DNA from 2 places in the Heyndrickxia acidicola genome. Region 2 is predicted to be linked to the other one. Evidence: riboswitches for the same ligand, from Rfam matches in the RefSeq annotation. Region 2 holds a riboswitch; the other holds the start of a gene.

Region 1 (12,283 bases), 3.5 Mb from region 2:
ACGGTCAAATAAGTGAATAATTCCCGGTGCTGCTTCACACATTGCCTTTACCGGAGGCTGATTCGCTAAAAAGTCTCCGCCATAGATCGTATCATCGAAATGGAGCCATGGTGAGTCGCCTTCACCCTTTGTATTAACCGCTCCGTTAATTCCACCTTGTGCACACACAGAGTGAGAACGCTTAACTGGTACCAATGAAAATAGATCTACTTGCTTGCCTTCTTCGGCTATTTTAATTGTTGCCATCAAACCGGCTAGTCCACCGCCGACAACAATGATTTTTCCTTTGCTCATTTCACTCACTCCTTTTCCAAACCCAATCTTCTAACCTCAAGCTCTATAACCTATTGTTTCTATTAATGAATAAATAAATCCGGATAGGCAAAAGCAAGAGCTGCACGAACACCTATAATAGATAACACAAGGAACACAACAAGCATTACATAAGACGAGATTTGTTGTGAACGTGGAGATTGTGTAATTCCCCAGCTAACCATAAATGACCATAATCCGTTTGAAAAATGGAAAGTAGCACTGATAATCCCGATTATATAGAATGCAACATTCCAAGGATTGCTCAGGATGTTTGCCATTACATCGAAGGTTAAGGCATGTACGTGGATGCGTGTTTCAAAAACATGCCATGCAAGGAATATAAGAAGAATTACTCCAGATACACGCTGCAATAAAAACATCCAATTTCGATAATAACCAAGCTTCGAAACATTGTTTTTGGCTGTAAATGCAATATAAAGTCCATATATTGCGTGGAACAGCAATGGAAGATAGATCAAAATGATTTCAAGAAAAATGACAAATGGAAGACTCTCCATATTCTCAGCCGCTTTATTAAAAGCCGCCGCTCCGTGAGTTGCACTATAGTTTACTACAAAGTGAATGACCATAAATAAACCAATTGGTACAACACCGAGTAAAGAATGCAGTCTGCGGTTCAAAAATTCGCGATTACCAGCCATATTTTACCCCCCTTAAGATGTACGCCTTCATGCATAGAGAAAACTTAAACTATAAATATGTAAGTCTATTTGCTATGCATAAAAAATTTTATAACAATTATGTGACATATACATTTTACTCCCGGGAATTAGGAGCGTCAAGGAAACGCATACATAAAATCTAGTGAAAAGTATAACTTTTTAGCAAGATTACTCGTCTAATTTTTCAGAAAATTGTTTTATTACAATAATGAGTTTTTTCGCCTTTATGTAAAAATGAATAGGAAGCGAAATAAGAAAATGTGACATAATTCTTATTATTTTTTAACACTAAGCCAATCTAGAGTTTTATCATGATTCCTTTCGTAAACTTTGTTGCTATTAAAAGAATACATCCATTTTACTAAAAGGCTTTGTTAGGGGACTCTGTTGTTTTTTAGCTCATTCGTGTGAAACGGCTGTTTCACACGCCTTTCAGTACAGCTGAAACGTTACAGGAAAGAAAGGAACAGTTATCAACATAGAAATTCAACAGAGCTTACGAAAAAGAAGCAGTCTTAGCGAAAAGATCCTTTATCATTTTCAGTTAAAGATTCATGATCATTTTAAACCTATGTTGATTGAAGCAGAAAGCGAGTGCCTGAAGCGAAAATCAACATGCAAGATTAATAGATCCTATCATTTAAATGGCAGCCAATACACTTGTATGCAAACCCGGCATCTGTATGATTGAAAGCTGAAAATAACTTTATGATGCCGTTATTTTTACAATAAGCAGGGTATATTTTTTAAAAATAGAGTATCGTATTTTTTATAAATATTTATCTATTGTTTTCTTGCAACGTTATAGGTTCTGTTAAATTTCTTTAATATTGAAAACTGCTTTTAGATTAGCTGAAAAAGCGTTTGAAACCGCCATTTTACACAAATAAGCCAATAAACAACAGAATTTCATACTTTTAAAGATTTTCTCATAAAATTTTATATTAAAATCACCGCTGTTTTTGTATATAATAATCATAGAGAAAGAGGGGAATAACGTGAAAGCTGCTACTGAAATGGAAATGGAATTGGAACAAACCACCAACCAAACGAATGAAAAAGAAGAGCTGACAGTTCCAGCCTTCGCTTATGAATTACTAAGGAACATTCTTATACCTGAACTGCTTGGTAAAGATACCTCCGAAATTTTATATTGGGCCGGCAAACATTTAGCCCGAAAATTCCCTCTAATGTCTATGGATGAAATTATTGCATTCTTCAACGAAGCCGGGTGGGGAAATTTATCCGTCTTAAAACAAGATAAGCATGGAATAGAACTTGAACTGACAAGCGAGCTTATTACAAGACAGTTTGAACGTAAAGCGGAGACTCGCTTTAAACTGGAAGCAGGTTTTTTAGCTGAACAAGTGCAAACACAGAGGAATGTCCTTACAGAAGCTAACGATGAAATCATCAAAAAAGGAAAAAAGGTTCATTTCATTGTCCAATGGGATTCAAGAGACTCAATTTGATAAACATGTAAAAAGGACTCCTTATTGTACTGAACCCCAAAAGTTAGACTAAATATTAAGCAGCTAATTGGCTGGTATGAAGACGGTATTCAACCGGGCTCATGCCAGTCAATTTTGCTTTTATTCGTTCATTATTATAATAAAAAATATAGTTTGTAATGGCCTGTTTTAACTCTTCAAAAGAGTGATAGATTTTGCCGTAATACATTTCTTGCTTCATAATACCGAAGAAATTTTCCATTGGCGAATTATCTAGACAGTTACCTTTTCTTGACATGCTTTGAAATATATTATTATCTTTTAGTTTTTTTACATATGCCTTCATTTGATATCCCCACCCCTGATCAGAGTGGATAGTCGTTCGATATGGGCAATCTTTTGTTATATCAATGGCTTCATCCAAAGCCTCTATAATAGCTTTTGCATTTGGTTGTTCTGATACGCTAAAGGATAGAATTTCACCGTTAAACATATCTAGAAATGGATCTAAATATGCCTTCTTGATGATCATTTTCCCATTAGAATCGGTCGTGTAGTATTTGAATTCTGATGTATCAGTTGTTAATTTTTGATGTGGAATGTTCGTATAGAATCTTCGGTGGATAAGGTTTTTTGTAATCTTACCGATCGTTCCTTTGTAAGTGCTAATTTTACGAGACTTACGTGTGTACGACTTACAAGTAATGTCAAGTTTATTTGTAATCCGTAGAATTTTCTTATGATTTACTACATAACCATTCTTACGTAATTCCATATCAATTCGGCGATATCCATAATTTCCTTTATGTTTATCAACGATATCTTTAATAACTCTTTCTATTTCTTCATCTGGACTGGGTTCATTCAATCGTTTTTGCCAGTACATGTAAGTTGCCTTTGGAAAGTCTATTGCTTCAAGGATAACAGCTAGTTTGAATTCTTTTCTGAGTACATGGATTACTCTCGATTCTGTTTTAGCAGTCGGCTCGGAATATTTATCCCTGAAGCTCGGAGCTTTTTTAAATAGGCATTCTCAGCACGAAGTAACTCTATCTCTTTTTCGAGTTGTTGTTCCTTCGTCAATTTTTTCTCTGACTCTTTTTTCTTCGGTTTATTTGACATAAATGGATGCCCCTTTATTTTGGAGAGTCCTTCAACGCCTTCCTTTTGCCATGAATTCATCCAATTCACAATCAATGGCGGCTCATGAATGCCAAATTCTAAAGCAACTGATTCAAAAGATTCTCCTGTTTTTAATTTATAGTTTAAGACATCTAACTTAAATTGAACAGGATATGTAGTTTTAAGTTTCTTTCTAAGTAACCCATCCTTGCCAAATTGTTCAAACGCACTCACCTATTTTCTTACATTTGTTTTACTCCGAACCCCAAACTTCTTAGCTATATAAGAATAGCCACCCTCTCCAGCGAGATAAGCGTCCACAACCTGTTGCTTAAATCCTTCATCATATTTAACCATAAAAAACACCCCAAAAGTTAGAGTTTTTGGTCTAACTTTTGGGGTGCTCATTATATAAAGGGGTCCTTTTTACATGTGTCCAGCTCCACATAAGACTGCGAAATACGTATGCTGATGAGCAAGACGCTCCCGCTTTTCTTATGGCATTTCTTTATTCTTAATTTTTTATTTCTTCTTTTACGGTATCCAGTTCAAATGTTTTGTGAAGAATGTTTGCCGCATTCACCATCTCATTTTCATCTATAACAGCCGATACTTTAATTTCAGACGTACTAACCATTTTAATTCTGATATTCCCAGCTGCAAGTGCCTCAAACATTTGAGCAGCAACACCAGGGTTTGAAATCATGCCCGATCCTATTATAGAAACTTTGGCAAGTCCGGTTTCATATTCAAAATGTTCAAATACTCGATTTTCCTGGTACCCTTCCAGTACTTCTATTGTTTCTTTCAAATCCTCCGATTTAATAGAAAAAGAAAGATACGCATTTTCAGTAGCAGCTTGATTGTGAATAATGATATCTACGTTAATATTTTTTTCTGCAAGTGCCGTAAAGATGCCAGAAAGATTCTGCAGTCCCTTCTCAAGCTCAAAAACTGTAATTCGTGTGATTTCTTTTTCAAAAGCAACGCCTCTGACAATTAAATTGTTTTCCACTGTAACTTCCTCCTCTATGATTGTGCCTGGTTCCCTTACCATACTTGAACATACTTCAAGCGGTATTTGAAAGTTTTTCGCAAACTCTACGGCTCTCGCATGTAAAACGCCTGCACCAAGATTGGCCAATTCCAGCATTTCATCATACGAAATAGATTCCAGTTTTCGTGCAGCAGGGATATAACGGGGATCCGACGTATACACACCTGTTACATCTGTATAAATCATGCATTTATCCGCCTTAAGAGCAGCTGCAAGTGCTACAGCCGTTGTATCTGAACCGCCTCTGCCCAGTGTCGTAATCTCTCCATTCACCGTTACGCCCTGAAAACCGGCTACGATTACGATTTGATTGCTGTCTAAATGATGTTTAATTTTTTCTGTTTGGATATCCACAATCCTGGCATTGCTATGTACTTCTTCGGTCAAAATTCCCGCCTGCCAGCCTGTAAATGAAACGGCATCATAGCCTCTTTCAGCAAGCGCCATAGACAGCAGTGAAATTGTGACCTGTTCTCCAGTTGATAGCAGCATATCCATTTCGCGCTTACTTGGATTCTCTGAAAGCTGCTTTGCCATGCTGACAAGCTGATCTGTCGTTTTCCCCATAGCCGATACTACTACTACTACCTGATTTTCATTTATAATTTCCTCAATTATTCGTTCTGCCGTATTTTGTATCCTCTCAACAGTGCCAACTGACGTTCCGCCAAATTTCTGTACGATTAGTCCCAATACGCTCGCCTCTTTCTATAGAAGTAATTATTGATCTTTCAGAATATAAAGGACAAAAAATAATTCAATCTCGTGACTTTTGCTGCCATCAAAAATGAAATCAAATTAACCAGGGGAAACTGAAACTATAGTCTCAGCCCTTACCATCCTGCTGGTTGATTTCCTCTGCAGTTACTCACTTTCCGCGCTGGGCAGGGCGCCTCATCATAGCAAGCTCCTGCGGAGTCTCCCATATGCCAGCTTTTCCCGCAGGAGTCTCGTGCCTTCCGCTGCCATCACCATAAACATTTAAGAGAGAGTTTAAATAATAAAAAAAGCAATGAGAACACTATCCCATTGCATGAAGTAATAACCGTACGATTATCTATTTCATAAATGAGATAGCTCTCCAAGACAGACATCTTGACAATCCCGGTACTTGTTCAATACGGGACCAGCGAAAAGAAAAATGAGATTTCTTTCCACTTCGGCAAAACTCCCTTTCAAAGCTTTTCAACGAATCTCACTCTTCTCCAAGCTTTTACTGATTAGTTTCGCACCTCTATCACTTTTAATGAATCATTATTTAATTTTTAATAGTATAACACAGCTACTATATTCTGACTATATTATCCTTGAAATTTTTTTACTAGAAGCTCTGCTGAAGGTTTTGGAATACCGAGCTCTATAAATTCTTCAAGGGATGCTTCTTTCATTTTTTTTATAGAACCGAAATGGCTCAAAAGCTGTTTTTTGCGCTTAGGACCAATCCCGGCAATATCATCAAGACTTGATTGAAATGCACTTTTTCCTCTTAGATCACGATGAAAGGTAATAGCAAAGCGATGCACTTCATCCTGTATTCTCTGAAGCAAATAAAATTCCTGGCTGTTCCTTTCAAGTGGTATTATTTCCAAAGGACTTCCAAACAGCAGTTGGGATGTTTTGTGTTTATCATCCTTAGCCAGCCCTGCAACAGGAATTTCCAATCCGAGCTCGTTCTCCAGGATATCCCTTGCAGCCTCGATTTGGCCTTTGCCGCCATCAATAATAATGAGATCTGTAAGCGGGAGCCCTTCTCTTAATACACGGGTATATCTTCTCCGGATGACTTCCCTCATAGACTCATAATCATTCGGACCTTCAACCGTTTTTATTTTATATTTCCGATATTCTTTTTTCTCTGCCTTCCCATCAATAAAAACGACCATCGCTGAAACGGGATTTGTCCCCTGTATGTTCGAGTTATCAAATGCTTCGATTCTGTAAGGCGTATAAATCCCCATGGCTGTGCCCAAATTTTCCACCGCTTTAATCGTTCTTTCTTCATCTCTTTCAATCAAAGAAAATTTTTCGGTTAAGGCAATAGAAGCGTTTTTTTCAGCCAGCTTTACTAATTCCCGTTTTTGTCCTTTTTTAGGCTGCAGCACCCGTGTTTCCAGGAGCTGTTCTGCCAATTCTTTATCAGCATGCTCATTTATCAATATTTCTTTAGGCTTAATGTGGCTGGGCTTTGAGTAAAACTGTCCCAGAAATGTTAAAAATTCTTCTTCAGGCTCATTATAAATCGGGAACATCGAAACATCCCGCTCTATCAATTTCCCCTGTCTGATAAAAAAGACCTGTACACACATCCAGCCTTTATCATAAGCAAAGCCAAAGACATCTCTGTCTACCAGATCATTGGTGGTCATTTTTTGTTTTTCCATTGTGGCATCAATGTGGGAAATTTGGTCGCGATATTCCTTAGCACGTTCAAACTCCAGATTTTCAGCAGCATCCTGCATTTTCTTGGTAAGTTCTTCTTTTATCTCTTTGTAACCTCCATTCAAGAACCTGGATATTTGATCAATGATCTCTTTATATTGGGCTTCCTGAATATCCTTCACACATGGTGCCAGGCATTGACCAAGATGATAATACAGACACGCCCTGTCCGGAAGTGTTGTGCACTTACGAAGGGGATAAAGTCGGTCGAGCAATTTTTTTGTTTCATTCGCTGCCTGTGCATTAGGATAAGGGCCGAAATATTTCCCCTTATCTTTTTTGACTTTACGAGTAATGATTAACCTCGGGTGTCGTTCATTTGTCAGTTTTAAATAAGGATATGTCTTGTCATCCTTTAGCATGATATTGTACTTTGGATCATGCTTTTTAATTAGATGAAGCTCCAGAATGAGTGCTTCAAGATTGGAAGAAGTAACAATATATTCAAAATCCTCTATTTCAGAAACCAGCCTTTGCGTTTTCCCATCATGTGAGCCGGTAAAATAAGACCTTACTCGATTTTTTAATACCTTTGCTTTTCCTACATAGATAATGGTGCCTTGACGGTCCTTCATTAAATAGCATCCTGGCTGATCTGGAAGAATGGCCAGTTTATTTTTTATCGTTTCATTCATATCCTCATCACCTCAGGCTTGTTTAGGCTGTATTCATACGATAGGAGTGGATATATGAAGAGTAAAATTCATGTTTTATTATTTCCTTGCAACTACCTATTATCACACATACGTTCGATTTCAGCAAGAGGAAGTATGAATTAACATTGGGGATTTTAACCAACATGAACCTGTTAAAGGAGGCGGCTTTCTGTTGGGAGAAAAATTTTGAGGTTTTCTATAATGGAATTTGAGGATTTTTTATAATCCTTTACATTGGTTAAATAATAAGTTATTTTATATTTTCTTATTCCATTGAAAAATCCGAGTCCTGGGACTCGGATTTATTGACCTTACAGGTGCTTGTTAACTAATTCAACCAAAGCTTCTTTCGGTTGGTAACCGATCACTTTATCAACTTCTTTGCCGTCTTTCATAACGACTAAAGTTGGAATGCTCATAATGCCATATTTGCTGGCAGTTTCTTGGTTTTCGTCAACATCTACTTTTACAATTTTCACTTTATCGCCAAGTTCTGCATCAAGTTCTTCAAGAACCGGTGCAATCATTTTACAAGGTCCGCACCAAGTTGCCCAGAAATCTGTTAATACTAAACCTTCACTGATTTCAGTTGAAAAATTTTTATCTGTAGCATGTGTAATTGCCATGTATTTAACCTCCTAATTATAACAAAAAAATGGTGATACTAAAGTCAGTATAGCACCGATTAACTAAGGATGCTAATATTTTGCTCGATGTTACTATACCCTTTTAGACAGTGTATATTCAAAAGAAACAGGCTTAAGTATGCATTTATTTAGACAGGCAGGCTAATAGTAATTCAGTTCCTTTCATCCCCATTTTATGGATGATGAACATCTCAAAGCCGGATAACACCAAATCATATTTCGTATTAAATGGAAAAGGGACGAAATGACGATAGTCCTTTGGCATACATATTCCTAACATATTGGAAAACATATCGGTTTCTGTTGAAAAAAATGAATAGAGCACAAGAAAAATACATGATGGCAGTATCAAAATGACGCTTAAGGTTTTATAGGACAAACACAAAGGGCTTCTTTTTTCCCCATCCCCTAAACTCATTAATGGAATCCAGGCTCCCAATGCGAATATAAACAGCCCCCATTCGTAAAGATTATTAGGAAATGGAGATGACATCAAAAGGGATTGGATGAAGGGGATATGATAGAGGAAAAGCAGGATTGCAAATAATGAGAGAAACACACGACTCCAGCCTCTGCTTGGTCTCTGAGTAATTTTCTTCGGGAGTCCAGCCAGAAGGAAAGGAGGAACAAGGAAGCACAAAGAGCTTAAAATGAGCATATGCAGACTCATCGAGCCATTTTCAATAACAGCGAAAGGACTCCCTTTTAAAACCCACAAAAATCCTAGACCCATAAAAAAAAGGATGATTTTCTTACAGTCTTTTTTTCCATTAAACCAAACAAAGCACATCCTTACATAAAGGCTTACACTGCACAGTAAAAGACAATTCAGAATCGGATTGTCTTTATAATTAATCATAGCCCAATCAAACAAATTCATTACTTTTTCCACTGCCTTCTTCCCTTTTAACACTATCCTATTCATTGGCAAGCTAAGATGCTTATATGGTGAATCCAAGGAAAAAGCAAATGAAATAAGAAAATATCGGCGTAAGCATATCGTAGAAGGAAATACACCGAGGTTGTTCAAAATCTGATATTGTCGTATCCAGGGAGAAGTTAGAAATAGCGTTGGAGCTAAATAGAAACTGCATTGGGTAAATAATTTATTTAATAAAAAGGCTTTTTATAAAGTACTCTGTTGTTTTTTTAACTCATTCGTGTGAAATAGAAGTTTTAAACGAATGAAAAGCGAGCAGTTTTCAATATAGAAAACTAACAGAGCCAATAAAAAAAGACAGGAGCAAAATCCCCCTGCCTCTTCCTATTCACGATTCATTAAGCTGTTGTTACTTTTAGTTTTTTGAATTCTTCTGTCAATAGAGGCACAACTTCGAATAGATCGCCGACAATTCCATAGTCTGCAACCTTGAAGATATTGGCTTCCGGATCCTTGTTAATGGCAACGATGACTTTAGAGTTCGACATACCAGCCAAATGCTGAATAGCTCCTGAAATACCGCATGCAATATATAGGTCTGGTGTAACCACTTTACCCGTTTGACCGATTTGCAGAGAGTAATCACAATAATCCGCATCACATGCTCCACGGGAAGCCCCAACAGCCCCTCCAAGAACCGCAGCCAGCTCTTTTAAAGGCTCGAAGCCATCTGCGCTTTTCACTCCGCGGCCTCCTGAAACAATAATTTTTGCCTCCGATAAGTCTACACCCTCAGTAGCTTTGCGCACGACATCCTTAATAATCGTACGTAGATCCTTTATTTCAGCAGAAACGGAGCTTACATCCCCGGAGCGTGACTCATCCGCTTCTAAAGAAGGGATATTATTTGGACGAATGGAAGCAAAAATAATTCCGTCTGTTACAATTTTCTTTTCAAATGCCTTACCTGAATAAATTGGTCTTGTAAATACCAGATTTCCGCCTTCCACTTCAACACCAGTTGCATCGGAAATCAAACCAGTGCTGAGTCTGCTTGCCACTTTAGGAGAGAGGTCTTTCCCAAGTGCTGTATGACCGAAAACAATCCCCTCAGGGCTTTCAGATTCAACAACCGCTAAGAAGGCTTGAGAAAAACCATCTGAAGAATAGTTTTTCAATTTCGGATCCTCCACTACGACAACCCTGTCGGCCCCATAGTGAATGAGTTTATCAGCTAAAGCGGTTACAGAGTCTCCCAGTAATACCCCTACAACTTCTCCGCCTTCTGCTATTGTTTTTCCAGCTGCAATTGCTTCAAAGGAAACATTGCGAAGCGCTCCATCCCGAACTTCTCCTAAAACCAATACTTTTCTAGCCATTTGATATTACCTCCTGTTTGTCCTGATTAAAACGATTTTATAAAAACCCAACAAGTGTATTGAAATGACTCGCAGCAGCGATCTTAAGATCAGACTACTTTCGCTTCTTTATGAAGCAGCTGAACAAGCTCCTGAACCTGGCTTGTCAATTCGCCTTCCAGCACTCTTCCAGCTTCCTTTTTAGGAGGCAGATAGACTTCAATTGTTTTGGTTTTAGCTTCTACATCCTCTTCTTCTAAATCCAGATCATCTAATTCAAGCTCTTCAAGCGGTTTTTTCTTTGCTTTCATAATCCCTGGCAAAGAAGGATATCTTGGCTCGTTAAGTCCCTGCTGTGCTGTTACTAGGAGCGGCAAGGAAGTTTCAATTACCTCGGAATCCCCTTCAACATCGCGTGTTACCGTTACTGTGCTGCCGTTGATTTCAAGCTTCGTAATTGTTGTGATGTATGGAATATCCAGCAAATCAGCCACACGAGGGCCCACTTGACCGGAAGCATTGTCAATCGCAACGTTTCCGCCAATAATGATATCCGCTTCTTTATCCTTTAAATACTCAGCAAGAATTTTAGAAGTAGTATATTGGTCATGATGATCAAGGTCATCCTCTGTATTAATTAAAACTGCTTTATCAGCACCCATTGCAAGAGCCGTACGCAATTGTTTTTCTGTTTCTTCATTTCCTACTGAAACGACGGTCACTTCTCCTCCGTTTTCATCGCGAAGGCGGATCGCTTCTTCTACCGCGTATTCGTCGTAAGGATTAATGATGAATTCAGCGCCATCCTCATGAATGGAATTATTGGAGACGGATATTTTTTCCTCTGTATCAAATGTTCTTTTCAAAAGCACGAAGATATTCATTAAAGTCCCTCCTATGATTTAAAACATTGCTCCAGTTATAAATATTGAGAAAATTTATGTTAAAGAAAAGCATTATTCACCTTTGAAAATCGGTGTACGCTTTTCAATAAACGCGTTAATTCCTTCCTGGCCATCCTTAGAAACAAATACTTCTCCAAACAGTTCGGATTCTCGGATGGAACCCTCATAAAAGCGCTTACTCTTATGATAGTTTACCAGTTCAATAGCAGCTTTTAAAGCTAAAGGACTCTTTTTTGCAATTTTTTGTGCAAGTTCTTTTGTTTTGTCCAGCAGTTCTCCCTCTAGGTAAGCCTGGTTAGCAAGACCCCATTTCACTGCTTCAGTTCCAGAGATTGGTTCACTTGTAAAAAGCATTTCAAATGCTTTCGCTTTCCCTACGTAATAAGGAAGGCGTTGAGTACCGGCAAATCCAGGTACCAGTCCAAGCTGAAGCTCCGGAAGTCCCAGTTTCGCATTCTCGGAAACAAGTCGGATATGGCATGCCATGGCAAGCTCTAATCCCCCGCCTAAAGCTGCACCATGGATGGCTGCAATGACCGGCTTGGGAAAGGACTCAATTCTCTCGAATACAGTCTGCCCAAATGTGCCAAGCTGCCCAAATTCCCCTTCGCTTTCAACAGTAGTGAATTCCTTTATGTCTGCTCCTGCAGAAAAAAACCTGCCTTCTCCGTGCAGGATAAGCACTCTGATCTCTTTGTCGTTTTCCACTTCATTCAGCAATTCGGAAATCTCAGAGATTAACTCACCTGCCAGGGCATTGGCAGGCGGTC
Region 2 (12,283 bases):
CATAAATCCCATTAAATGGCGGATAGTAGTTGATTTTCCGGCACCATTTGGTCCTAAAAAACCAAAAACCTCCCCTTCCTGCACTTCAAAGGAGACATCAAAAATCCCCTTTCCATTTGGGAATGCTTTCGTTAGATGTGCGACTTGAATTCCCATTTCCCAATCCCCTTTTTAAATGTTTTGAATAAAAATAGTTTATTGAGTTCATAATAAGGGATACCAATGAGAATATCAACAAGTTTTGAACTGTTTTAATTGTTTTTATTCAAATCATTTTGTATCCTTGTTTTAGAGGTGAATACAATGGACGGATATCAACGGAGGACAGAACGTAAGAAAGAGATGATTAAACAGGCGGCACTTAATCTTTTTTCTTCCTATGGCGCAGATAAAGTCAGCGTGGCAGAAATCAGTAAGAAAGCAAATGTTTCCCCCGTAACCATTTATAATTATTTTGGCAGTAAAGACGAACTGCTAAGGGCTGTATTAGTCGATTATATGGATAAATCATTTGAAGAATACCGTGAATTAATTTATTCGGACCGCCCTTTTTCTGAAAAAATAGAGCAGGTTATCTTCCGCAAAACCGAAACGGCAAAGGAGCTGAGCCCGGAGTTTCTTCAATCACTGACTGACCCGGGCATCCAGGCGCTTTTTGAAGAGTACACGAATGAAAAAAGCATGCCACTTGCCATGGAACTGATTGATCAAGGAAAAAAACAAGGCTATATTAATCCAAAGCTGACAACAGAAGCCATTCTTTTTTACATTCACATTTTCACTGAGACAACTCAAAAAAAAGAGGGCTTAGGATTGCTTAGCAAAGATGCCCTCATTGATTTGGTAGAGTTATTTTTTTACGGGCTTATGGGATCGGCTCAATTACAAAGAGAACAATAAAAAAAGATGCTGCCACAAAAGGTCCAATGATATCAGGCGACCTTGGATACAGCATCTTTTTTCCTGCTCGTTGATTTCCGCGGAAATCAACTTTGATTTAAAATGAACATTGGGTATTACTCCTATATGCGTAACCCTGTTTGTCCTGCCTGTTCACTTCCATTAGTCAATATAAGGGTTAGATCAACATCGATTTTTTCAGTGGCCACCCTCATAAGTTCTTTCTTCCATATCGATAAGGCAATTATGATTACCATAGGTCGGTTGGGCTTGATTGTTGAACTCGTATAAAGTGATTTTCAGGGTATCCTAGTCTAAAACTATAAAAAAAGCCCCCTACCTTTTCCCCTTTTTTATTCAGTAGTAAAAAAGGGTGACTCCATTCAGCGGCATAGTCCCGCTTTTTGAGTCACCCTCTCTTTCATTGCTGTAAGCTATTTTCCGTACATTTTAAATTCAAGATAAAGCTCATTATAGTGAGCAAGCATTTTCTTTCCAAGATCTTTGTACACTTCAAGATTCTTATTGGCACCAAGGTCAGGATAAAAGCGTTTATCTCCTGAAACGCTTTTCGGAAGGTACTTCAACGCAGCCTGATTAGGCGTTGAATAACCGACGTACTCCGCGTTCTGGGCAGCATTCTTAGGATCCAGCATAAAATTCATGAATTTCTCGGCACCTTTTATATTCCGGGCTGTTTTTGGAATAACCATATTATCAAACCAGAGGTTGGATCCCTCTTTTGGCACAACATAGTTCAGCTTATCGTTTTGGCTCATGATTTCTGATGCGTCGCCGGACCATACAACACCGATTGCCGCTTCTTGATTGGCCAGCAGCATCTTGATTTCATCCCCAACGATCGCTTTTACATTCGGGGTCAGCGAATCCAGTTTTTTCTTTGCCTGCTGCAGATGGGCTTCATTCGTATCGTTCAAGGAATAATGAAGACTGTTTAAGCCCATTCCCATTACTTCCCTGGCACCATCTACAAGCAGCACCTGATTGCGCAGATTCTTATCCCAAAGATCATTCCAGCTCGTAATCTTTTTTCCTCCCAGCATACTGGAATTATACACAATTCCGACGGTTCCCCAGAAATACGGAACAGAATATTGGTTATGAGGATCAAATGATAAATTTAAATAATATGGATTAATATATTTTAAATTTGGAAGCTCAGAGTGATCAATCGGCAGCAGCAGGTGGTCGTGTTTCATTTTATCAACGGCATATTCTGACGGAACTGCCACATCAAAAGTAGTACCTCCCTGCGCTATTTTTGTCATCATCGCTTCATTGGAATCAAAGGTTTGATAAATAACATGAATTCCTGTTTGTTTTTCAAATTTTGATACGAGATCGGGATCAATGTAGTCACCCCAGTTATAAACAGTAATGGTGTTTTTGGATGAGGCGCCCTGTGTAGCATTTAACCGTGAAGCTACGTACATTAAGCCAAATGCAACGATCACGATAACGGCCAGCATTCGAATCAACTGTTTCACTTTCCTGCCCCCCATCCTTTCACACGATTATTGTTTCGCTGATTGATATAGTAATAGCCGATAACCAAGATGATAGTGAATAAAAAGATCAGCGTTGACAACGCGTTAATAGATAATGAAATTCCCTGGCGTGCACGGGAATAAATCTCAACAGACAAAGTAGAAAAACCATTTCCTGTTACAAAAAACGTAACGGAAAAGTCATCTAATGAATACGTTAAGGCCATAAAAAAACCTGCCATTATGCCCGGAGTGATATAAGGAATAACAACCTTGGAAAGGACTTCCCACCTGCTCGCTCCAAGATCGCGGGCTGCATCAATCAACGTTACGCTCATTTCCTGGAGCTTTGGCAGTACCATGATCACCACGATCGGTACACTGAATGCTATATGCGAAATCAGCACGGAGCCCGCTCCAAGCTTCATTCCAATTGTTGTAAATAGTATCAAGAAGGATGCTCCAATAATGACATCTGGACTTACCAGCAACACATTATTTAAGGATAGCAGAGCGTTCTTGGTTTTATTGCTTTTAACATTTCGGATCGCAAGCGCTCCAAATACACCCAGAATGGTCGAAATAGAAGCGGATAAGAGTGCAATAATCAGGGTGTAGAGAACGATGACAATCAGGCGTGTGTCATGGAATACATCCTTATACCATTTAAACGTAAAGCCTTTAAACGCATGCATGGTTTCTCCGCTATTAAAGGAATAGTACATCAAGTAAAAAATAGGGGCATATAAAATAACGAACACAACCACCAGATAGAGGTTTGAGAGTTTGTGTTTATTTTTCATAGGCTCTTCCCTCTCTTCCTGCCGCCCGTTACAATCATGATGATAACCATGGCAATAATTAAAAAGACGGCTATCGTCGAGCCCATTCCCCAGTCCTGTGTAACAAGGAAATGTTCTTCAATGGCTGTACCAAGCGTAATGACCCGGTTACCTGCAATCAATCTTGTCAGCATGAACAAAGATAATGCTGGAATGAAAACAGCCTGGCAGCCAGACTTCACTCCATCCAACGTTAATGGAAAAATGACACGCAGAAAGGTTTTCCATGGAGAGGCCCCTAAATCCCTTGCCGCTGATATGAGGGAAGGGTTTAATTCTTCCAATGCATTAAATATAGGCATAATCATAAACGGAATAAAAATATAAACAGATACGAATATAAAACTGAAATCGGTAAACAAAATTTGCTGTTTCCCTATGCCAATTAGGCTTAAAAAGGCATTAGCCGCTCCATACGTCCCGAATATTCCTAAAAAGGCATACGCCTTTAATAACAGATTAATCCAGGTCGGTAAAATAATTAACAAAAGCCAGAGCTGCTTGTGCTTTGTCTTCGTCAATAAGTATGCTGCAGGATAAGCAATAATCAGGGTGAAGGCCATGATTAAAAAAGCATACCAAAAAGAGCTAAGGGTCATTTGCATATAAACAGGCGTGAAGAATTTCCGGTAATTATCAAGGGTAAGGTGGCCCTCAATATCAAAAAAAGAATAATAAACAATAAGCAGGATAGGTGTAACGACAAATAATAAGATCCATAAGACATACGGAATAAGATAAATATTGCGTGATTTGCTTGTTAATTTATCCATTGTAAGCTTCCAGACGTTTATCAAATTCTTCTTCTGTTTCACCAAAGCGCATGACATGAATGGCCTCCGGCTCAAAATCTAAACCTATCTCTGAATTTACTTCTGCCTTTTTCGTTGAATGGACCAGCCACTCGTTGCCTGATTGATCATAACAGCAAATTTCATAGTGAACACCCCTGAAAAGCTGAGAATCTACACGTACCTGAAGCTTTCCATTTTCCGGGCGTGTAATTTCAAGATCCTCAGGACGGATAACAATTTCAACAGGCTCATTGGAATGAAGCCCTTTATCGACACATTCAAACTGCTTATTGGCAAATTCCACCTTAAAATCTTCAATCATCTTGCCTTCTACAATATTGGATTCCCCGATAAAATCCGCCACAAATCGATTAATCGGTTCGTCATAGATATCCGTAGGCGTCCCGCTTTGCTGAATTCTTCCTTTATTAATAACAAAAATTTCATCAGACATCGCCAGCGCTTCTTCCTGGTCATGTGTAACAAAGATAAAGGTGATGCCAAGGCGGCGCTGAAGCTCACGAAGCTCATACTGCATTTCAGTACGAAGCTTTAAATCAAGAGCTGACAAGGGCTCATCCAAAAGAATGACTTCAGGCTCGTTCACAATCGCTCTGGCAATTGCCACACGCTGCCTTTGTCCGCCTGACATTTCATTAATTTCTCTTTCTTCATATCCCGAAAGATTCACAAAACGCAGGGCTTCCTGCACCTTGGTTTTGATTTCTGCATTTTTCAGCTTTTTAATTCGTAAGCCAAAGGCAACATTCTCAAATACATTCAAATGCGGAAACAATGCATAATCCTGAAATACAGTATTCACCTGCCGTTTGTTTGCAGGCACATGGTTTACGATATTTCCATTTAGATAGATATCGCCAGCGCTCGGTTCTGTAAACCCTGCAATTAAACGTAAAATGGTTGTTTTGCCGCAGCCTGATGGACCAAGAAGAGTATAGAATTTCCCCCGTTCAATCTCAAAGCTTACGTTATCCAATACTGCAGGATCCTGGTCATATTGCTTGGTCACCTGCTCAAATCGAATAATAGTATTATCACTCATATGACATAATAGCCTCCCTTTTATCTATAAATTGTTCATTTTTTACATTTCTAAAATCTTACTGTTTCCATCTTGTCTGCTTGGCTGTATTTATCTGCCGATTGTCTCTCATCTTAGCTTTTTTTCTTAAATAAGACTGACAGAAAACGCAACGATCCAGTGTGGCAAATGAAATAATCTATGCAAAACAGCCCTTATCAAAGGCTGAAGGTGAAGCCACACAGCTGCTTTTGGCTGCACTCTACAAATAAGAATCGGTCGCCACTAATAACAAGACGGACGGACCATCATAGTCATTAATAAATTGATGGCGGTCTGATGCAGAAAAGTAAATGGCTTCCCCTTTTTTCGCATAATAACGCCGGGTTCCAAGCTGGATGGCTATCTCACCCTCTAATATGTAGGCAAAGGTTTCTGAAAGAGAAGGTTCAAACTTTTTAAACTCTCCCTGTTTATCAAAAGTGAGGAGAATTGGTTCCATTTCTTTTTCATTGGACTCCGGAACCAGCCATTTTATTCCGTATCCTTTTTCATCATCCACATATGACGTTCTATCTTCTTCCTTATAAATGACCTTCTGTACTCTTTCCTCTTCATCGAAAAATTCTTTTGGAGGACAGCCCAGTACTTCCAGAACATTAAAAAGTGTATCGATAGAAGGGGAACTTAGATCACGTTCCAATTGAGAAATATACCCTTTACTTAAATCTGTTCTTTCTCCAAGCTCTTCTTGAGTTAAGCCTTTTTTCAGGCGAAGATTTTTTATTTTTTGGCCAATCTGCATACTTACTTCCCTCTTTTGTTTACATTTACTAAACAAAAAATAACAATTGTTTTGTGAGTGTAAACTTTAAGTTTACTATTGCTCAATCATTATACAATAAGTACATAGAAATGCCATTGTTTTTTATGTAAATGGCACTGTTAACATTCTAACTGGAAACCTGCTCGCTTTTAGCTCATTTTCAACTTAGCTGGAAGGCGTGTGAAACGTCTGAATGACATAAATGAGCTAAAAACCAACAAAGTTTACGAATTTCAATTTCAAATAACCAATAAAAAACAGTTGGAATTCAACAAAATTTCCTTTATAATGACACATGACTAATTTAATAGAAAAATCCTCATCAAACCGGTGAGGTAGAGGTCGCAGCTTTTATGAGTAGGACGGACGAGATGAAGAGATGATCTATGACTCCGCTTGAAAGGAAAGGCTGCCGAAGTCTATTTGCCATCTCTTGGCACATAGGCTGGGGCTGTCTCCTAATAGGAACAGAACTGTCACGTTTGTTTTAACCGAACAAACGTGTTGAGCTATCTTTCGGAAGGTATGATGCGGGTGTAATAGAGCTGCCGTCGACGTTCATCGACGGCATTTTTTATTCCCCACTCCTTCCAAACTACCAAAAGGAGTGTATACAGTGCAGTCATTACAACAAGAACAACCCAAAGCGGAAGATATAAATACTACACCATCTTCTCAGAAATTAAGGCGAAGCTTGAAATCGCGCCATTTAACCATGATTTCTCTAGGAGGAACCATCGGGACGGGCCTTTTCCTTGCCAGTGGCGGAGCCATTCATACAGCTGGCCCCGGCGGTGCCCTTGTCGCCTATATACTAATTGGAATTATGGTTTATTTTCTTATGACGAGCCTCGCAGAAATGGCGGCCTATATGCCGGTATCAGGTTCTTTTAGTACGTATGCAGCCAAGTTTGTCGACCCTTCATTGGGCTTTGCATTGGGCTGGAACTATTGGTATAACTGGGCTATTACCATAGCAGCAGAATTAAGTGCCGTTACACTGATTATGAAATTCTGGTTTCCTGATACTCCGTCCTATATCTGGAGTGCAATTTGCCTTATCATCATGTTTCTTATCAACTATTTATCCGTTAAAGGCTTTGGAGAAGCTGAATTCTGGTTTTCTCTTATAAAGGTTGTGACCGTCATCATCTTTGTTATTACTGGTTTCCTCATGATTTTTGGAATTATGGGCGGAAAACCAGTTGGATTGAAAAACCTGACGATTGGGGATGCTCCATTCCACGGAGGTTTTATGGCGCTCCTTGGTATATTCATGGCAGCCGGTTTCTCTTTCCAAGGGACTGAACTTCTGGGTGTAGCCGCAGGAGAAAGTGATAATCCTGAAAAAAATATTCCACGTGCTGTTAAACAGGTATTTTGGCGAATTCTCTTATTCTATGTCTTAGCTATTTTAGTAATTGGCTTGTTAATTCCTTATACAAACCAAAGCCTTTCCAATGGAGCAGTTACAATGAGTCCATTTACCTTGGTTTTCAATAAAGCAGGTATAGCTTTTGCTGCTTCTGTTATGAATGCGATAATCCTGACGTCCGTATTATCAGCCGGCAACTCAGGGATGTATGCTTCAACAAGAATGCTCTGGGATCTTGCCCAGGCAGGACATGCTCCTAAGTTTCTCGGCAAATTAAATAAAAAAGGTGTCCCTGTAAATGCATTAATTATAACAGCACTTGTCGGAACCCTTGCCTTTTTGGCTTCCTTATTCGGAGATGGCGTTGTTTATAATTGGCTCCTAAATGCTTCAGGAATGTCCGGATTTATTGCTTGGCTGGGAATTGCTATCAGTCATTACCGCTTCCGCAAGGCCTATGTTGCACAGGGGCGGGACCTTAATGATCTTCCCTACAGAGCAAAGTGGTTCCCATTTGGCCCTATCTTTGCCTTTATCCTTTGTGCAGTTGTCATTATTGGCCAGGATTATCCTGCTTTTATAGGCGGTAAGGTTGACTGGAACGGGGTCTTCGTATCCTATATCGGTCTGCCATTGTTCATTATCGTATGGCTTGGCTATAAATTTACTAAAAAAACCAAAGTAATTCCTCTTGAACAATGTGAGTTTATTGAAAGATAGAAAAGCGTAAGCGCCTTGCTCATCGGCGTACGGATTTTGCAGGCTCCGACTGAGATAAAGGATACACAGCGAGGAACGAGAGGATGTTGACTTATCGTAGGGAGGAGACGAAAAAATCCGCTAGACGATAGGCGCTGGATCCAGACAGTGACTACATTGGTTAATTGATTACTTTACTTCATAAAAATGGGCTCTGTTAAAAAACAATAGAGTTCTTTAACAAAGCTAATAAAAAAGACAATCCAACGAATGGATTGTCTTTTTTACTTTTCTTGCTACACACTTTCTCCTACTGGTTCCTTAAATACAAAGGCCTTCTGCCCAATGTAATTGGCAATGGTATAGATGCCGGTACCAAATAAAATGGCCGCATCAGTTGCCAAGCCTGACGGGAAACCGGGAATTAAAGAGAATACCCATAAGGATAGCTGTCTTCCTAAGTAATAGGATAGGAAGTAACAAATTAATATAACCGTTAAGAAGCGGATCATGCTTTTTCCGACTGGAGCGCTGCTTTTAAAGGTAAAGGCACGGTTTAATGCGTAGCTGACGCAGGCGCCAATCGCATTTCCAGTAAAAGTTGCCACCCAGTAAGTCAAACCGAATAAATGAAGAAAGAGATACATGGCAGAGAGTCCGACAGCGGTATTTAACAGACCGACAATAATAAAACGCACAAAAGAATGACGAATCATTTTACTCTTGTGACAGTATCCGCTTTAGAAACGGCCTTTCTCTGGATAAAAGCATTTGAAAAAGTGTCAGTCTCAATTCCATACCGCGGCCTTTGCTTTGTTTCTTGATAGATCTTTCCAATGTATTCTCCTATTAATCCAATACTCATTAGCATTAACCCTCCAAGGAACCATACAGAGATAATGAGAGAAGCCCATCCAATAGCTGCGTGCCCCATAACCTTCACAAGGATGGCATATATCCCTGCAATACTACTGCTGATGAAGGAAAGGAATCCGATAAGTGTAATCCAGCGAATAGGGGCAATACTAAAAGAAGTTATTCCTTCAAAGGCAAAGGCAAGCATTTTTTTGAGCGGATATTTTGATATTCCCGCAAATCGTTCTTTTCTGGCATAATATACTTCTGTTGTTTTCAGGCCGATAAGTGTAACAACACCGCGCAAGAAAAGGTTCTGTTCACTATAACGACTTAATTCCTCAAGCGCCCGTTTGCTCATCAAACGATAATCTGCGTGGTTGTATACAAGGTTTACGCCCATTTTCTTCATAAAGCGGTAATAGCCCTGTGCGGTCACCCTTTTAAAGAATGTGTCCGATTCCCTGTTATCCCGGACACCATATACTATGTCATATCCCTCGTGAAACTTAATCATAAATTCTCGAATGACAGATATATCATCCTGAAGATCTGCATCAATCGAAATGACACAATCTGAAAATCCCATAGCTGTTTCAAGTCCCGCTAAAAGCGCTTTTTGATGTCCAGCATTGCGTGCAAGCTTTATGCCCGTAACAAATCCATTTTTTTGGCTCAATTCTTCAATAATTGCCCATGTCTGGTCCCTGCTGCCGTCATCTATGAATAACAATTTGCTTTCTTCAGATGCTAGGTTTTCTTCTATTAATGAATTCATCACAGCGGTTAACTGTTTGGCTGTTTCGTGAAGCACCTCTTCTTCGTTATAGCATGGAACGGCAATTGTGAGTAATGGCTGATTCATATTACTCCTCCTAAACCTGAAATAAATTAATTTTGTCAGAATAGATAGCTTAATACCTGCAATAAGCCAAAAAACTTTTTCTTGTATGTAAATGACTCGTCGACTTGTTTACAGGTTCATTCATCGTTCTTGTTTTCCATAACCATAAGCGGGCATCATTGATATGCCCATACCACTTATAATAAACTGTCTTTATGAAGGAATTATTAAAATTCCGCATTTTCTTTTAGGAATAGTATACCATTAAAATAATTTACCCAAAAAAAGCTATATTAAATATATTCTTACAGGAAAAAATAACAATATACGTACTGACGGAAACTTATTTTAAAAAGGTTGTTTTCGCATTGATTGTTATTTTTACATACAAAGAATAAATCCGTGTTTTTTCGTCATTACTTTTTCTGTAAGCTATTCACAGGTTTTATCCTAAATTAAGGTATTTTAATTCTTCAATATATCAAATAACATAATAGCTTACGAAATAAGCTTTTAAAAACAGACTGGCGGTTACTTTTACATGTATTTTTTTTGCTTTCCTGAACAAAAAGACTTTCCGCTCTGTCCTTTTATTAAAGGAATCCAGCATTCATATTCATATTGTCTCTTTCCCGAACCACATGAATATTGGCCGCTGGTCCTTTCCAAACTAAGAAGAGAATAGTTGGTCATGGGTGGTTGCCATAGGGAGTTGAAAATGTGGATTTGGAATTAAACCGGCTTATAAAAGAAGCGAAAAATGGCAATCAAGAAGCTTTTTCAACGCTGGTAACAAAATATAAAGGACATGTTTTTCGCCATGCCTATGCCGTGCTCAACAACCATCAGGATGCTGAGGACGTTGCTCAGGAGGCATTCGTAAAAGCATTTTTATCCTTAAAGAAGCTGGATAATGAATTCGCTTTTGTTTCCTGGCTGACCCGAATTGTATCGAATCTCTGTTACGATAAGCTGAAAAAAGCCAAAAATATTAAGATGATTGATTCGGATGAAGAAAAACAAGAGCATCTGTTAAATAACCGATCTACTCGAGATCCAGCTGATTTACGCTTGATTATAAGAGAAGCCATGCAGACTTTATCTGCTGAGCATCGGACCGTCCTTGTCCTGAGGGATATCCAGGGCTATTCCTACGAAGAAATTGCAGATATTGTAAACATTCCTTTAGGAACCGTTAAATCACGGATTAATTCGGCAAGGGCCGCTTTAAAAAAGGAGCTTTCAAGAGGTGATGAAAATGGGTAAGCATGTCAAAGATTATCTTTCTGAATATGTAGACGGCGAGTTGCAGGAAGAGACTCGCCAGCTCGTTGAAAGTCATATGGAGGGGTGTGCAGAATGTGCACAGGAGCTTCGAGAGCTAACACAATTAAAAACACTTTTTTTTCAGGCATATGAAAATGTTAATATTCCAGGATTGGAATTTGAGCAGTCCGTTTTAAGCAAAATTAATGGCAATGCTGGCATGGGGTTTGCTGCACACAGAATCAATTGGCTTTTCATTTTGCTTGGCGGAATTTTCTTTCTCTCCCTTTCCGCCATATTGGGACCCGTTATATACCTTGTAGTCAAATTTGCTACAGCCATCTTCAAAGTGAGTATGAGCCTCCTTCATGCCCTTGCTGGATTGGTTTCAGCCATTCCATTTCTGCTTGAGGCTTTCTTATTCACAACCATAATCATTTTAGGTATTTCCTTTTTTTCGGTACGGTACCTGTTGAAAACAAAAACAATAGGGTAAGGGGATTAGTTAGGCTATGAGAGGAATAAAGCTTGTTCTACTCAGTCTTGCGTTCTTGCTCACTGCTTCATTTATTTTAGTTAAGCCGGCTTGGGCAGATGCGAGGAATATTTTTAATCAAAAAGAGACCATTGTCCCGGAGGATCAGAATGTAGAAAACCTTGTTGTGCTTGGAGATAACGCTACGATCAATGGACGTGTAAGAGTCTCAGTTGTTGTTATAAACGGAAACTTAAAAATTAATAAAACAGCAGATATTACGGGGCCTGTCCTCGTCATTGGAGGCAATGTCGAGCAGGAAAAAGGCGCTCATGTCAGTGAACAAATCATCTCTGTAAATATGAACCATCAAACGCAGGATAGTTTTATTTTGGGCGGTATGCTATTCTTAGGATATTGGATTTTAAAACTTGCCGGAAGCATCGTCATAGTCGCCATCACTGTATTAGCCGGTTTGTTAGCCAGAAAACGGCTTCGGGCAGCTGAAGAAAAACGAAACCTGTTTATAAACCCGGGCAGAGTGATTGTTACTGGTTTAATGGCAAGTTTGGCAATAGGAGCTTTAAGCTTTTTTCTAACCATTGTCGTAATTGGTATACCCGTGGTCATTTTAATGCTGCTGGGTGTCATGGCAGCCTTTATTGCCGGAATGGTTCTCCTAAGTGCAGAAATGGGGAAACGGATCAGCTGGGTGGATGGAAAATCCAATTGGCTTGTGGAATTAACAGGCTCTGCCCTGATTGTGTCGGCTTTTAACTTTCCTTTAATCGGTTGGGTCATCTTTTTAATTGTCTTATGGTTCTCCCTTGGATTCAGTATCACATGGGTATATAACC

Evidence for each region. A riboswitch is a leader RNA that binds a small molecule or an ion and turns the genes downstream of it on or off. The one in region 2 is predicted to bind lysine.
Region 1: linked by a shared signal. The riboswitch ahead of A5N88_RS00465 (aspartate kinase) and the one ahead of A5N88_RS16860 (amino acid permease) in region 2 are both predicted to bind lysine.

What each region holds. Positions count from the first base shown of each region.
Region 1 is NZ_KV440953.1:106,980-119,262, reverse strand. It holds gene sdhA (succinate dehydrogenase flavoprotein subunit) at 1-294, opposite strand, end outside; gene A5N88_RS00485 (succinate dehydrogenase cytochrome b558 subunit) at 357-977, opposite strand; gene A5N88_RS00480 (YslB family protein) at 2,021-2,470, shown strand; partial or broken gene A5N88_RS25700 (IS3 family transposase) at 2,526-3,413, opposite strand; gene A5N88_RS25695 (hypothetical protein) at 3,407-3,805, opposite strand; gene A5N88_RS25690 (transposase) at 3,806-3,928, opposite strand; gene A5N88_RS00465 (aspartate kinase) at 4,086-5,321, opposite strand; lysine riboswitch at 5,695-5,873, opposite strand; gene uvrC (excinuclease ABC subunit UvrC) at 5,930-7,702, opposite strand; gene trxA (thioredoxin) at 8,035-8,349, opposite strand; gene A5N88_RS00450 (cytochrome c oxidase assembly protein) at 8,495-9,262, opposite strand; gene A5N88_RS00445 (electron transfer flavoprotein subunit alpha/FixB family protein) at 9,649-10,629, opposite strand; gene A5N88_RS00440 (electron transfer flavoprotein subunit beta/FixA family protein) at 10,719-11,492, opposite strand; gene A5N88_RS00435 (enoyl-CoA hydratase) at 11,565-12,283, opposite strand, start outside.
Region 2 is NZ_KV440953.1:3,588,441-3,600,723, reverse strand. It holds gene A5N88_RS16895 (ABC transporter ATP-binding protein) at 1-156, opposite strand, end outside; gene A5N88_RS16890 (TetR/AcrR family transcriptional regulator) at 304-900, shown strand; gene A5N88_RS16885 (ABC transporter substrate-binding protein) at 1,335-2,390, opposite strand; gene A5N88_RS16880 (ABC transporter permease) at 2,405-3,211, opposite strand; gene A5N88_RS16875 (ABC transporter permease) at 3,208-4,023, opposite strand; gene A5N88_RS16870 (ABC transporter ATP-binding protein) at 4,016-5,107, opposite strand; gene A5N88_RS16865 (helix-turn-helix domain-containing protein) at 5,349-5,891, opposite strand; lysine riboswitch at 6,241-6,432, shown strand; gene A5N88_RS16860 (amino acid permease) at 6,568-8,007, shown strand; gene A5N88_RS16855 (GtrA family protein) at 8,283-8,702, opposite strand; gene A5N88_RS16850 (glycosyltransferase family 2 protein) at 8,699-9,706, opposite strand; gene A5N88_RS16845 (RNA polymerase sigma factor) at 10,406-10,951, shown strand; gene A5N88_RS16840 (anti-sigma factor family protein) at 10,944-11,447, shown strand; gene A5N88_RS16835 (bactofilin family protein) at 11,464-12,283, shown strand, end outside.